One region of the Stenotrophomonas sp. genome, then DNA from elsewhere that is predicted to be linked to it. Evidence: predicted binding sites of a transcription regulator. Region 1 holds the regulator's gene; the other holds the start of a gene.
What was found. The regulator HrcA, encoded in region 1, represses chaperone genes, less so after heat shock. The targets are predictions, from matches to a motif close to TTNGCACTCNNNNNNNNNGAGTGCNAA.

Region 1 (7,111 bases):
CCAGGTCGATCACCGCGTCGAACGGGCTGTTGCTGCGCAGCCATGCATTGAGCTGTTGGCGCAGGGCCTCCTTGTCCGGGTGGTAGTAGTCGTCCAGCGGCGTGCCGGGCAGGGCGCCCGCGAACGGCATCAGGGTGGCGCCGAATATGCGTAGACCCCGCCGGTGGGCCTGTTCGGCCAGGGCACGATAGCCGGCCTGCAGCTCGGGCAGGCTGGGCCGGGGCTGCGCGCGGGCGAAGGCAGTACCGGGCCAGCTGATGTCGTTGATGCCGATCAGCACGATGACGCTGGCGACGCCGGGCTGATCCAGTGCGTCACGCCGCAGGCGGGCCAGAACCGACTCGCCCATGCCGTCGCTCAGCAGCCGATTGCCGGAAATGCCCGCGTTGACCACCGCGACGCCGCGCGGTGCCAGACGCGCGGCCAGATGGTCGGTCCAGCGCTGGTCCTGGTCGAGGCTGGCGGTGGCGCCGTCGGTGATCGAGTCGCCAATCACCACCACGCTGCGCGCACTGGCGGCGGCCTCGACCTCGATCCCGGTGAGGAACAGGCGTGCGGTAGTGGAACTGGCACCCTGCAGGTCGCGCGCCCGGGCCTGATTGCCGCCGGCGATCCAGCTGGTCTGGCGGCCGTCCCAATGGAACGCCTGCACCGGCGTCGGCCCCGGCACGAAGACGCTGACCTGCAGCGCCTGGTGGTCTTCCGTGGCCACCGCCAGCGGATCGCTCAGCCGTTCCTGACCGGCACCGATCAACACCCCAGGCTGGCCGTCGAAGCTGAGCGGTTGCGGGGTGGCGCCCGCGCCCGCGGCCACGCTGGCCGCCCCGATCCGCAGCGGCTGGGTGCCGTAGGCATTGCTCAGCCGCACCCGCAGCCGGGGCCCGCCCAGGCTGATGCGCGCGGTCTGGCGGAAGGTCTGGTCCTGCAGCGTGGCCGGAACCAGGGTCGGGAACAGGAAATCCGCGTCCCAGACCGGTTGCGGGCTGGCCTGCCAGCTGGCGACCCAGTGCGGGGCGGATGCGGCACTGGCGACGCCGGACAGGGCGAGCAGGGCGGTGGCGGTGAGCTGGCTCAAGCGGTTCATCGGGCAATCCAGGTGGGAGGGAACGCCATGGTGATTCCGGGGTCATCTGTGAACTAGACTGCGCATGGACAATCATCTGTGAACTGGATTCATCGCCATGGCGCGACCCGACATCAACCGATCCGGCGAACTGGAAGTGTTCGTGCGGGTGATCGAGACCGGTGGCTTCTCCGCCGCCGCACGCACCCTGGACATGACGCCGTCAGCAGTGAGCAAGCTGGTGGCCCGGCTGGAGCAGCGGCTGGGTACGCGCCTGCTGCAACGCTCCACCCGCCAGCTGCAGCTGACCCCGGAAGGCTGCGCGTTCTACGAGCGCGGCCTGCGCGTGCTGGCCGACCTGGAGGAGGCCGAGCGCTGTGCCAGTGCCCATGCCGAGCCGCGCGGACGGCTGCGGGTAAACTCCAACGTGCCGTTCGGCCAGCATTTCCTGCTGCCGCTGCTGCCGGCATTCCTAGAACGCAACCCGCAGGTAGGCGTGGACCTGACCCTCAATGATGAGGTGATCGACCTGCTTGAGCAGCGCACCGACGTGGCGGTGCGGGCCGGTCCACTGAAGAGCTCCAGCCTGGTGGCGCGGCGGCTGGGTGCGACGCGGATGATGATCGTGGCTGCACCGGCCTATGCGCAGCGGCACGGGCTGCCACGCACTGCCGAGGAGCTGCAGTCGCACAACCGGCTGGATATCGGCCATGCGCGCGCGATGCAGGGCTGGCCATTGTTGCAGGACGGGCGCGAACGCATGCTGCTGCCCAGTGGCAACGCGCGCGCCAGCAACGGCGATGCACTGCGCCAGCTGGTGCTGGGTGGGCTGGGCATGGCGCGGCTGGCAGCATTCCAGGTGCAGCAGGACATTGCCGCCGGGCGCTTGCTGCCGGTGCTGGAGGACGCGAATCCCGGTGACCTGGAAGAGGTGCACGCGGTGTTCCTGGGGCAGGGCGGCTACCTGCCGCTGCGGGTGCGCGCGTTTCTTGATTTCCTGGTGGAGAACGTCGATCTGACGCAGCCACAGGGGTAGTGCCGGCCGCTGGCCGGCAACCTCATGATCTTCATCCACCCGCATCGGGGTGCCGGCCAGCGGCCGGCACTACCTTGCGGAAGCCGAGCCAATGCTCGGCTCGGCCGGCGTTACACCTGCAGCAGCTTGCGTGCGGCGGCGCGCGCTTCCTTGCTCACTTCCACGCCGCCGAGCATGCGCGCCAGTTCTTCCTCGCGCGCCTTGCTGTCCAGCTTTTCCACTGCGCTCTGGGTCATGCCTTCCACCGGGGCCTTGCTGACCCGGTAATGGGCATGGCCCTTGGAGGCGACCTGCGGCAGGTGGGTCACGCACAGCACCTGGCGCTTCTCGCCAAGGGCGCGCAGCTTCTGGCCGACGATGTCCGCCACCGCGCCACCGATGCCGGAGTCGACTTCGTCGAACACCATGGTCGGCACTGCATCCAGGTCCAGCGCGGCCACTTCGATGGCCAGCGAGATGCGCGACAGTTCGCCACCCGAGGCCACCTTGCGCAGGGCACGCGGCGGCTGCCCGGCATTGGCCGCCACCAGGAATTCCACGCGCTCGGCACCCTGCGGGTCGGGCTTGCCGGCGTCCTGCGGTTCCAGCTCGATCAGGAACTGGCCGCCGCCCATGCCCAGCTCGGCGATGATGCCGGTGGTGGTGGCCGACAGCTCGGCAGCGGCGGCGCGGCGGCTGGCGGTCAGCAGCCCGGCCTGCACGCGCCAGGCCGCAGCGGCCTTGTCGATCTCGCCGGCGAGGCGCTGCAGGCGTTCGTCAGCCCCACGCAGCTGTTCCACTTCGGCGTGCATGCGCTCGCGCTGCGCGCCCAGCTCGTCCATCGGCACACGGTGCTTGCGGGCCAGGTCGTGAAGGCGGCCGAGGCGACGCTCGTTCTCCTCGAACTGTTCCGGGTCGGCGTCGAGGTCGTCATGCACGCGGTCCAGTAGCGACAGGGCTTCGTGCAGCTGGATCGAGGCGTTTTCGATCAGGCCGTCCACCTCGCCCAGGCGCGGGTCGTGTTCGATCAGGCGCGACAGCTCGTGGCGTACCTGCTGCAGCAGGTCCAGCGCGGAACTGCCGTCGTCGCCGTTGAGCTGGTTGCTGGCCGCCTGGCAGGCACCCAGCAGGGCACTGGCATGGGCCTGGCGGCGGTGGCTGGCGCCCAGCGCGGCAATCGACTCCGGTTCCAGATCCTCGCGGTCCAGTTCGCGCAGCTGGTGCTCCAGGAAGCCGATCCGGTCACTGACGTCGCCCTGCTGCGACAGCGCCAGCGATTCATCGACCAGCGCCTGCCAGGCCGCAGCGGCGCGGCGCACCTGGCGGCGCTCGTCCTCGTTGCCGGCATAGGCGTCCAGCAGGGCCAGCTGTGATGGGCGTGCCAGCAGGGCCTGCTGCTCGTGCTGGCCGTGGATCTCCACCAGCAGCGAGGCCAGGTCGCCCAGCTGCGCCAGGGTCACCGGGCGGCCGTTGATCCAGGCCCGCGAGCCGCCATCGGCACGGATCACGCGGCGCAGCTGGCACTGCTCCTCGTCGTCCAGCTCGTTGTCGGCCAGCCACTGGCGCGCGGCCTGCAGCTGATCCAGCGCGAACTCGGCCGACAGCTCGGCGCGCGCGGCGCCGTGGCGGACCACGCCGCTGTCGGCGCGCAGGCCGGACAGGAAGCCCAGCGCGTCGACCATCAGTGACTTGCCGGCGCCGGTCTCGCCTGAAACCACGGTCATGCCTGGCCCGAACTCCAGTTCGGTGGCGCGGACGACGGCGAAATCCTTGATCGAAAGATGTCTGAGCATGGGTAAGGGGGTGTCAGCAGCCGCGCAACGCTAGCACGCGGGCGCGGGAGGTCCAATGACTTGCCAAGGTGATCCGCCGCCATTATCTAGTGTCCGTGTCTCACAGGTTGATTCCATGCACGGTTCTCCCGACCAGCTTGCCCCGCGTGCGCGCCATCTGCTGCGCACGCTGATCGCGCGTTACATCCAGGACGGTGAGCCGGTCGGCTCGCAGACGCTGGCGCGCGTGGCCGGGCTGGAGGTCAGCCCGGCCACCATCCGCAACATCCTGGGTGACCTGGAAGACCTGGGGCTGCTGGCTTCGCCGCACACCTCGGCCGGGCGCGTCCCGACCGCACATGGCTACCGGGTGTTCGTCGACAGCCTGCTGCAGATGCAGCCGCCGGGCGAAGGCGAGCTGGCCCGGCTGCGCCAGGAACTGGCCGGCGGCGGCAGCACCCAGGCCCTGCTTGGCAGCGCCTCGGAGCTGCTGTCGGCGATGAGCCACTTCGTCGGCGTGGTCAGCGCCCCGCGGCGCGAGCAGTTCGCGTTCCGCCAGATCGATTTCGTGGCGCTGGACGGGCGCCGGGTGCTGGCGATCCTGGTGTTCGCCGACAACGAGGTGCAGAACCGGGTCATCGAGACCCGCCAGGAGTTCGCGCCGGGCCAGCTGGAGCAGGTCGCCAACTACCTCAACGCGCATTTCGCCGGCCTGCCGATGGCCGAGATCCGCACCCGCCTGCTGCTGGAACTGCGTGATGCCCGTTCGGAGCTGGAGCAGCTGCTGGCGCACAGCATCGAGCTGGCCGAGCAGGCCCTGCAGCCGGCGGCCGATGACATGCTGGTGGCCGGGCAGACCCGTCTGATGGGGGTGCAGGACCTGTCCGACCTGGAGCGGCTGCGCGAGCTGTTCGAGCTGTTCTCCAGCAAGCGGGAGATCCTGCAGCTGCTGGAGCGGACCATCCAGGCGCCCGGCGTGCGCATCTTCATCGGCGAGGAGACCGGGATGATGCCGCTGCAGGGCGTCTCGCTGGTCACTGCCCCTTACACGGCCAATGGCCAGGTGCTGGGCGTGCTGGGCGTGATCGGCCCCAAGCGGATGGCCTACGACCGGATGATCCCGCTGGTCCAGGCCACTGCCGATGTACTCGGCGCGGCGTTTTCGCCAGCCGGGCGCACTCCTGGAACATCCGACGCTTGAAACGCAGCATCCCGCCCACACTAGGGTGGGTGGAGGCGGAGACTGACCGCCAGGGACCCAGACATGAACCACGAACATCCAGATATCGAATCCCAGCAGACTGCCGCCGATGCGGCCGCCGCCGCCGGCGTCAACGACGAAGTGGAGCGCCTGCGCGCCGAGGTCGAGCAGATCAAGGCCGATGCGCTGCGTGAGCGCGCCGACCTCGAGAACCAGCGCAAGCGCGTTGCCCGTGACATCGAGCAGGCCCGCAAGTTCGCCAACGAGAAGCTGCTGGGCGAGCTGCTGCCGGTGTTCGACAGCCTGGATGCCGGCTTGAAGGCGGCCGGCGATGACCCGCATCCGCTGCGCGAGGGCCTGGAGCTGACCTACAAGCAGCTGCTGAAGGTTGCCGCCGACAACGGGCTGGTCCTGCTGGACCCGATCGGCCAGCCGTTCAACCCGGAACACCACCAGGCCATCAGCCAGGTGCCGGCCCCAGACGCCGCCCCGGGCAGCGTGGTGACCGTGTTCCAGAAGGGTTACCTGCTCAACGAGCGCCTGCTGCGGCCGGCGCTGGTGGTGGTGGCCGCCGACTGACCCCTCCAGGGCCGGAAGGCGGGAATGTCCCGTCAACCGGCCCGACGCTGAACGCGCCGGGCGACCGGAAACACAGCGTTCGGGAGATGGCTTGAATGTTCCACGAGCCTCCCCCACATCGTATTCATCCACCGGCCGAACGGCCGGACTGACCCCAACAAGCATCCTCAGGAGTCTCCCCCATGGGCAAGATCATTGGTATCGACCTCGGCACCACCAACTCGTGCGTGGCGATCATGGACGGCGGCAAGGCCCGCGTCATCGAGAATTCGGAAGGCGATCGCACCACCCCGTCGATCGTCGCCTACACCAAGGACGGCGAAGTCCTGGTGGGCGCCTCGGCCAAGCGCCAGGCCGTCACCAACCCGAAGAACACCTTCTACGCGGTGAAGCGCCTGATCGGCCGCAAGTTCACCGACGCCGAAGTGCAGAAGGACATCGCCCACGTCCCGTACAGCATCCTGGCCCATGACAACGGCGATGCCTGGGTGGCCACCAGCGACGGCAAGAAGATGGCGCCGCAGGAAATCTCGGCCAAGGTGCTGGAAAAGATGAAGAAGACCGCCGAGGACTTCCTCGGTGAGAAGGTCACCGAAGCGGTCATCACCGTGCCGGCCTACTTCAACGACAGCCAGCGCCAGGCGACCAAGGACGCCGGCCGCATCGCCGGCCTGGACGTCAAGCGCATCATCAACGAGCCGACCGCGGCCGCGCTGGCCTATGGCCTGGACAAGGGCGACAACAAGGATCGCAAGATCGTGGTGTACGACCTGGGCGGCGGCACCTTCGACGTCTCGGTGATCGAGATCGCCAACGTCGACGGCGAGAAGCAGTTCGAAGTGCTGGCCACCAACGGCGACACCTTCCTGGGCGGCGAAGACTTCGACAACCGCGTCATCGAGTACCTGGTTGAAGAATTCAACAAGGACCAGGGCATCGACCTGCGCAAGGATCCGCTGGCCCTGCAGCGCCTGAAGGACGCTGCCGAGCGCGCCAAGATCGAGCTGTCCAGCGCCCAGCAGACCGAAGTGAACCTGCCGTACGTCACCGCTGACGCCTCGGGTCCGAAGCACCTGAACATCAAGCTGACCCGCGCCAAGCTGGAAGCGCTGGTGGAAGACCTGATCAAGAAGTCGATCGAGCCGTGCCGCGTCGCCCTGAACGATGCCGGCCTGCGTTCGAGCGACATCAGCGAAGTGATCCTGGTCGGTGGCCAGACCCGCATGCCGAAGGTGCAGCAGGCGGTGACCGAATTCTTCGGCAAGGAACCGCGCAAGGACGTCAACCCGGACGAAGCCGTGGCACTGGGCGCTGCGATCCAGGGCGGCGTGCTGGGCGGCGACGTCAAGGACGTGCTGCTGCTGGACGTGACCCCGCTGTCGCTGGGTATCGAAACCATGGGCGGCGTGTTCACCAAGATCATCGAGAAGAACACCACCATCCCGACCAAGGCCTCGCAGGTGTTCTCCACCGCCGAGGAC
Region 2 (7,111 bases), on a different contig from region 1:
CCGGCTCGGACTGGCCGGTGGCCGCATCCTTGCCGCCCTCGTAACGGATCGCCATGTACATCACCGCACGCGCCATGTCGCCCTTGCGCTTGCCCCACACCTCGAAGGTGCCGGTGTTGCCGTCCGGCGTGCGCACCCAGTTGGAGTTGCCCGGATAGCCGCCGCTGCCGCCGCCCTGGCCGTTGTTGGCCTCGGTGGCGCGCTCGCCGCAGTTGGCGTCGCACTTGCCGAACGGCTTGTTGCCACGGTCGGCGTTCCACTGCGCGTCGGTCAGGTACAGCATGTGGGTGTCGGTATACGGCGCGTACGGCAGGCCCTTGTCACCGGTGGTGGTGGCAAAGCCCAGCGAGTTCGGCCAGGTGTGCTCGCGGTTGTACTTCAGGCCACTGCCACTGCCGGCGCGATCGGTCACCTTGGCGTAGCTGTGGTTGCGATATGCATCGAGGATCCTGCCGGAATTGTTCGGATCCTCGTCGGCGATTTCCAGAATGGTCCAGGTACTGGTGCCCGAGCCGCTGTAAGGGTAGGCGGTGTGACCCTTGATGGTGGCATGCAGCGAGCAGCGCAGCTGGCTGGGGCTGCTGGTGTTGACCTTGGAGTAGTAGCCGGCCGGCACGCCCGGGTTGCCCGGGTCCGGATTGCCGCCGGTGCTGGCCACGGTGAAGGCGATGCGGCTGTCGGCGGCCGGGTGCGCGCCCTGCAGGTCGGTGATGCGCGCGGCGCGGATGTCGAAGCGGCAGGCCTCACCGGCCACCAGCGCAGTGTTGGTGGACAGCTTCACGCTGCGGCCGCTGGCCGGGAAGGTCAACGGCACGCTGCCGGAGGTGCCGCAGCTCAGGGCGAAGGCGCCACTGGCCAGGTTCACCGTCTCGCTGAACACCACTTCCAGGTCGGCGGCGGCCGGGAAGGTGCTGCTGCCCTGCGCCGGGGTGGTGGTGGAGACCGACGGCGGTGTGTTCGGGCCCGGCGTGCCGCCGCCACTGAACGTCTGGCCGTTGTTGCAGCTGCCGAAGGTCTGCCTGGCCGACTCGGCCCAGGTGAAGTGGGTGTACTGGCTGCCGCTGCCGGTCAGCTGCAGCGAGGTGCCCGGGGCCGTGCTGTTGGTCTCGGCCACCGGGATGTTCTGGCTGGTCATGCCGGCGGCAGGGCCACCGGAGGCGGTGATGGCGCCCTCGTAGCTGAGGAACTGGACCACCTTGCCGCTGGCATCGACCAGGGCGATGCCGTCGTTGGGGCCGTTCTGGATGCCGTTGGTCGGGTAGTTGACCACGGCGATGGTCGCGCTGCCGCAGCCGGCGGCGGTGCCGGCCGGGACCGGGTTGTTGACGTAGACCGCGGCCGCCGAAGGATTGCTGCCGTTGTAGAGGTAGAGGCGGTAGCCGGACAGGTCCTCGCCCGCGGTGGCGACCACCTCGATGGCTTCGCCGACGTCACCGGCGGCGGTGCTGTCGTCGTAGTGCAGTTCGTTGATGAAAACCTCGGCCTGGGCCGGCGCGGCGGCCAGTGCCAGCAGGCAGGCGGCGGCAAGCGGGGACAGCAATCGCATCGACTACTCCTTGTGATTGGGAATGCCTGACCGAGCCTAAGGCCGATCCAGTGACACTTTGTCGTAAATGAACGTCAGATATCTGACAGTGCGACGCTTGTCACCGAAATTGTCGAGGACCGACGCCTTGGCCGAGGCGCGCGGGCGGAAAAATTTTTTCATTCCGCCCTTGAAAGGGGGCGGCGGGGCTCCATCTCTGCCCTGCTCCCGACGTTGTCGGGTTTCTTCACGTGCGGTTCTGGCACTCGCCTGGGGTGAGTGCTAACATCGCCGGACTTTTTTAGACCAATCAATCACTTAAGAGGTCTCCTATGAGCATCAAGCCGCTGCACGACCGCGTTGTGGTCAAGCCGATCGAAGCCGACGAAATCTCCGCCGGTGGCATCGTCATCCCCGACTCGGCCAAGGAAAAGTCCACCAAGGGTGAGGTCGTGGCCGTCGGCCCGGGCAAGCCGCTGGACAACGGCAACGTGCGCGCGCCGTCGCTGAAGGTCGGCGACAAGGTCATCTACGGCCAGTACGCCGGCAGCTCGTACAAGAGCGAAGGCGTCGAATACAAGGTCCTGCGCGAAGACGACGTGCTCGCCGTCATCGGCTGAGCCCCGGCGCGACCTGTTTCAACCTGATCCCAAACTCCCAGCCGCCGGGCATCGTCCGGCGCTACCAATGAGGTAAATGCAATGGCTGCCAAGGATATTCGTTTCGGTGAAGACGCCCGTTCGCGCATGGTGCGCGGCGTCAACGTTCTCGCCAATGCCGTCAAGGCCACCCTGGGCCCGAAGGGCCGCAACGTCGTGCTGGAAAAGAGCTTCGGCGCGCCGACCATCACCAAGGACGGCGTCTCCGTCGCCAAGGAGATCGAACTGGCTGACAAGTTCGAGAACATGGGCGCGCAGATGGTGAAGGAAGTTGCTTCGCGCACCAACGACGATGCCGGCGACGGCACCACCACCGCCACCGTGCTGGCCCAGGCCCTGATCCGCGAAGGCGCCAAGGCCGTTGCCGCCGGCATGAACCCGATGGACCTCAAGCGCGGTATCGACAAGGCCGTCTCGGCCGCCGTCGCCGAGCTGAAGAACATCTCCAAGCCGACCGCCGACGACAAGGCGATCGCCCAGGTCGGTACCATCTCGGCCAACTCGGACGAATCGATCGGCCAGATCATCGCTGACGCGATGAAGGAAGTCGGCAAGGAAGGCGTCATCACCGTTGAAGAAGGCTCGGGCCTGGACAACGAGCTGGACGTGGTCAAGGGCATGCAGTTCGACCGCGGCTACCTGTCGCCGTACTTCATCAACAACCAGCAGTCGCAGACCGCTGACCTGGATGACCCGTTCATCCTGCTGCACGACAAGAAGATCTCCAACGTCCGTGACCTGCTGCCGGTGCTGGAAGGCGTCGCCAAGGCCGGCAAGCCGCTGCTGATCGTGGCCGAGGAAGTTGAAGGCGAAGCGCTGGCCACCCTGGTGGTCAACACCATCCGTGGCATCGTCAAGGTCGTGGCCGTCAAGGCCCCGGGCTTCGGCGACCGTCGCAAGGCGATGCTGGAAGACATGGCCGTGCTGACCGGCGGCACCGTGATCTCCGAAGAAGTCGGCCTGTCGCTGGAGAAGGCCACCATCAAGGACCTGGGCCGCGCCAAGAAGGTGCAGGTCTCCAAGGAGAACACCACCATCATCGACGGCGTCGGCGACAAGGCCAACGTTGATGCACGCGTGGCGCAGATCAAGACCCAGATCCAGGACACCTCCTCGGATTACGACCGCGAGAAGCTGCAGGAACGCGTGGCCAAGCTGGCCGGCGGTGTTGCCGTGATCAAGGTCGGCGCCTCGACCGAAATCGAAATGAAGGAAAAGAAGGATCGCGTCGACGACGCCCTGCACGCCACCCGTGCGGCCGTTGAAGAAGGCGTGGTTCCGGGCGGCGGCGTTGCCCTGGTCCGCGCGATCACCGCGCTGGCCGGCCTGAAGGGCGCCAACGAAGACCAGAACCACGGCATCCAGATCGCCCTGCGTGCGATGGAAGCCCCGCTGCGCGAGATCGTGGCCAACGCCGGCGACGAGCCGTCGGTCATCATCAACAAGGTCAAGGAAGGCACCGGCAGCTTCGGTTACAACGCCGCCACCGGCGAGTTCGGCGACATGCTGCAGTTCGGCATCCTGGACCCGACCAAGGTGACCCGTTCGGCGCTGCAGAACGCCGCTTCGATCGCTGGCCTGATGATCACCACCGAAGCCATGGTTGCCGAAGCTCCGAAGAAGGACGAGCCGGCCATGGGTGGCGCCGGTGGCATGGGCGGCATGGGTGGCATGGGCGGCATGGACTTCTAAGTCCACGTCCCCGGCGGTCGTTGCCGACCCTGGTCGGCACGCCCTCCCGATGCAAGGAAGAACCCCGCCGCAAGGCGGGGTTTTTCGTTGCCCGGTTGCCGCCGCAGCAGCGCATCGCTACGCTCGGTGGCCATGCCTACCTCGTTCATCGTCGTCGACGACTTCCTTTCTCCTGCCGATGCGCAGGGGCTGCGCCAGGCGGCGCTGGGCCTGACCTATCCGGTGCAGGAGGGCGCATTCCCCGGCCGCAATTCGCAGCAGCGGCTGGAACTGGACGGGCTGTCCGGCGCGGTCTCGCGGCTGGTCAACGAACCGCTGCGGCCGGTCAACCCACTGCAGTCGCACGGCAAGTTCCGCCTTACCCTGGCCGGTGACACCGGCCGCGCCAAGGTGCACGCCGATCACTCGCACTGGTCGGGCATCCTCTACCTGAGTGCACCGGAGCACTGCGAGGGCGGCACCGAGTTCTTCCGCCACCGCCGTACCGGCACCGAGCGCATGGCCCTGGATGCAGCGGAGCTGGCCGCATTGGGCTATGCCAACGGCGGCGACATGCATCGTGACATCATCGAGCGCGACAGCAACGACGACAGCCAGTGGGAAATGACCATGCGCATCCCGATGCGTTTCAACCGGCTGGTGCTGCTGCGGCCCTGGTTCTGGCATACCGCCGGGCCAGCGTTCGGCGACCGCCCGGAGAATGGCCGGCTGGTGTACCTGATGTTCTTCGAGCAGGCGCGCTGAGCGGAGCAGGTATCCACGCGTGAGGTGGATCCACACGCCATGCATGGTTGCTCCCATCCCTCCGCACTCCCCGCCCAGGGATCATCGCGCCTTCATTCGACGAAGGCCTTCGCCGCGCCGTACTCCCACTGCCATGGCACGCCGGTATCACCCAGCACGAACGCCACCAGTGCCGGGAAGGTGGCCTCGGCCCGTACATCGTTGCCCAGGATCACCACGCAGCGTTTGTGCCGCTCGATGCACACCAGAGTGTTGCCGACCGCATCGTCGTGGCCGCCCTTGTAGAAGCCTGCACCCTGGGGGCCACGGAAGGTCACCACGCCCAGGCCCGCGGCCAGATCCCGGTGCTGGTGCGCAACGGGCAGCTCCGGCTGCAGCGTTGGGAACTGGCTGGCGGTGGTGATCGGCAGCTGCGGCCGCACCAGTTCCCTGCGCATTGCCGCAGACAGCCCATCGCCGCGCACATAACCGGCGGCGAAGTGGGCCATGTCGGTGATGGTGGTATCCATCGATCCTGCCGCCCGCACACGGCTGCGTTGATCGTGCGGCTCTGTATTGCCTTCGACGGTCCAGCCATCGGCCAGGTTGCCGGCGAAATCCGCGCGCCACGACATGCTGGTGCGCGTCATGCCGAAGCGATCGAACACGCGCTGCTGCATCAACGCACCCACATCCTCGCCCATTCGCCCACGTTCGATCACGAACTGCAGCAGGATCAGGCCCTCGCCGGAATAGCCGTAGCGGCTGCCGGGCTCGAAGTGGAACTTCAACCGGCCATCCGGTTCGAGAAAGCCGAAGTTGGCAAAGCCGCTGGCGTGATTCAGCAGCTTTCGCGGCGTGAGCCGGCGCCAGCGTGCATCACTCGCCAGCACGCTGTAGTCGGCGTACTTTTTCGGTTCGGGCGGGTAGTCTGGCAGCGGCACGTCCAGAGCTGTGGCGATGCTGGCATCCAGATCGATCACCCCGTCCTGCGCCAGCTGTGCGACCAGGTGGCCGAAGGCCATCTTGGTGAGCGATGCGGCATACATCACGGTGTCGGTGCGCAGCGGCTCGCCTGCGGCGTTGCGTTCACCGTAGGCGGCCACATGCACCACCTTGCCGTCATCGATCACCGCCAGCGCCATCCCGCGCGCATGGGCCGCCTGCATCAGCCGCTGTGCTTCGGCATCGATGCGAGTGGGCGAGGGCACGGGTGGCGGCGCGGCCAGTACCGCCAGCGGGAGCAGCGTCAGCAACATCAGGGTGGCACGGCACATGCGTGGAACTCCTGGTGGGGCGCACGGTGATGCTACGCCGGGCTGCCGCTGGCGTCATCGCCAGTTGTCAGCCGGCCTGCGGCCGGCGCAGGCAGATCCGTGCTGCGCCGGCACCGATGTCCACCTGGCCGCCGCGCATTGCATCGGCACCGAGGATCAGCGCCGGCCGGCCCTCCAGGCCGATCGCCTTGAACACCGGCAGTTCGCTGATGCGGACCTCCATCGACGGGTGCTGCCAGCCGCCGCCGGTCATGCCGGGCAGGGTGTACAGCCAGGTTGCCTGCTTGCCGCCGCCCAGGCCTTCGGTGCCCTTTTCACGCACCCGCACCCGCGCGTCGCTGCCGTCGGTGCGCAGCCCCAGTGCGCGGGCGGCTTCGGCGTTGAGGACGGTCTGTGCGGCACCGGTGTCGACCACGGCGATGGCGTCCACCGCGGGCGCGCCCAGTGCAAGCGTGATGAAGCCGAACTGGCGCAGGCCGCCAGTGCGGCCGGGCAGCGCATTGGGCTGGCAACCCGGTCCTTCCAGGTTCAATCCGCCGGGTGTCCACAGCGCCAGTTGATTGCGGCCGAAGTCCCAACGGGTGTCCCAGCGCCCGGTCAGATCGTTGCCGATCAAGCCGTCGATGGCTGGATCATCATCCTTCGGCAACGATGACAGATCCACGTTCATGGCTTGGGCCTGCAGCTGCCAGCTGCCCAGCTGCCAGGACGTGCTGCGCATGCGCTGCAACCGCGCCGAAGCTGCACTCGCCCCTTGCGCCTGTGATACCTCTGCATCCGCATCCTCCAGGCCATAGCGCCGCACGACGCGGGCATCGACCAGCGTTGCCCCCGCGGCACTGTCGACCACGAAGCGCAGCGGTTCGGCGCGCCCGTCCAGCGAGACGGCCACCGCCGGATGACCGCCCTGCATCCACATCGGCAGGATGTGCGCGGCGGCGTTGGAGGCGAGCGCAGGCAAGGGAGCGGCGAACAGGGGCAACAGGAAGAGGCGCAAGGGAAGACTCCGCAGTGATCGTGGGTGACCATTGGCGCACGGCGGCGTATCGCCGGAATATCGGCGTTGATACCGTCCTGATACACAGGTGCTGGATACTGTCCGAATGAGTACTCCCATCCGTGTCATCGTCGTCGACGACGATGCCAGCATCCGCGACGCCATCGCCGACCACCTGCTGCTGCACGGCTACCAGGTACGCCTGGCGGCGGATGCGGCGGCACTGGACGTGCTGCTG

Region 2: the regulator HrcA is predicted to act here: its motif matches at 1,785-1,811, upstream of AC5JLE_RS02230 (co-chaperone GroES).

The regions. Positions count from the first base shown of each region.
Region 1 is NZ_JCACKF010000014.1:80,892-88,002, forward strand. It holds gene AC5JLE_RS05610 (SGNH/GDSL hydrolase family protein) at 1-1,084, opposite strand, end outside; gene AC5JLE_RS05615 (LysR family transcriptional regulator) at 1,182-2,099, shown strand; gene recN (DNA repair protein RecN) at 2,210-3,871, opposite strand; gene hrcA (heat-inducible transcriptional repressor HrcA) at 3,987-5,051, shown strand; gene grpE (nucleotide exchange factor GrpE) at 5,115-5,630, shown strand; gene dnaK (molecular chaperone DnaK) at 5,813-7,111, shown strand, end outside.
Region 2 is NZ_JCACKF010000008.1:3,725-10,835, forward strand. It holds gene AC5JLE_RS02225 (endonuclease) at 1-1,546, opposite strand, end outside; gene AC5JLE_RS02230 (co-chaperone GroES) at 1,858-2,145, shown strand; gene groL (chaperonin GroEL) at 2,227-3,876, shown strand; gene AC5JLE_RS02240 (DUF6445 family protein) at 4,009-4,620, shown strand; gene AC5JLE_RS02245 (serine hydrolase domain-containing protein) at 4,713-5,876, opposite strand; gene AC5JLE_RS02250 (retropepsin-like aspartic protease) at 5,944-6,873, opposite strand; gene AC5JLE_RS02255 (response regulator transcription factor) at 6,980-7,111, shown strand, end outside.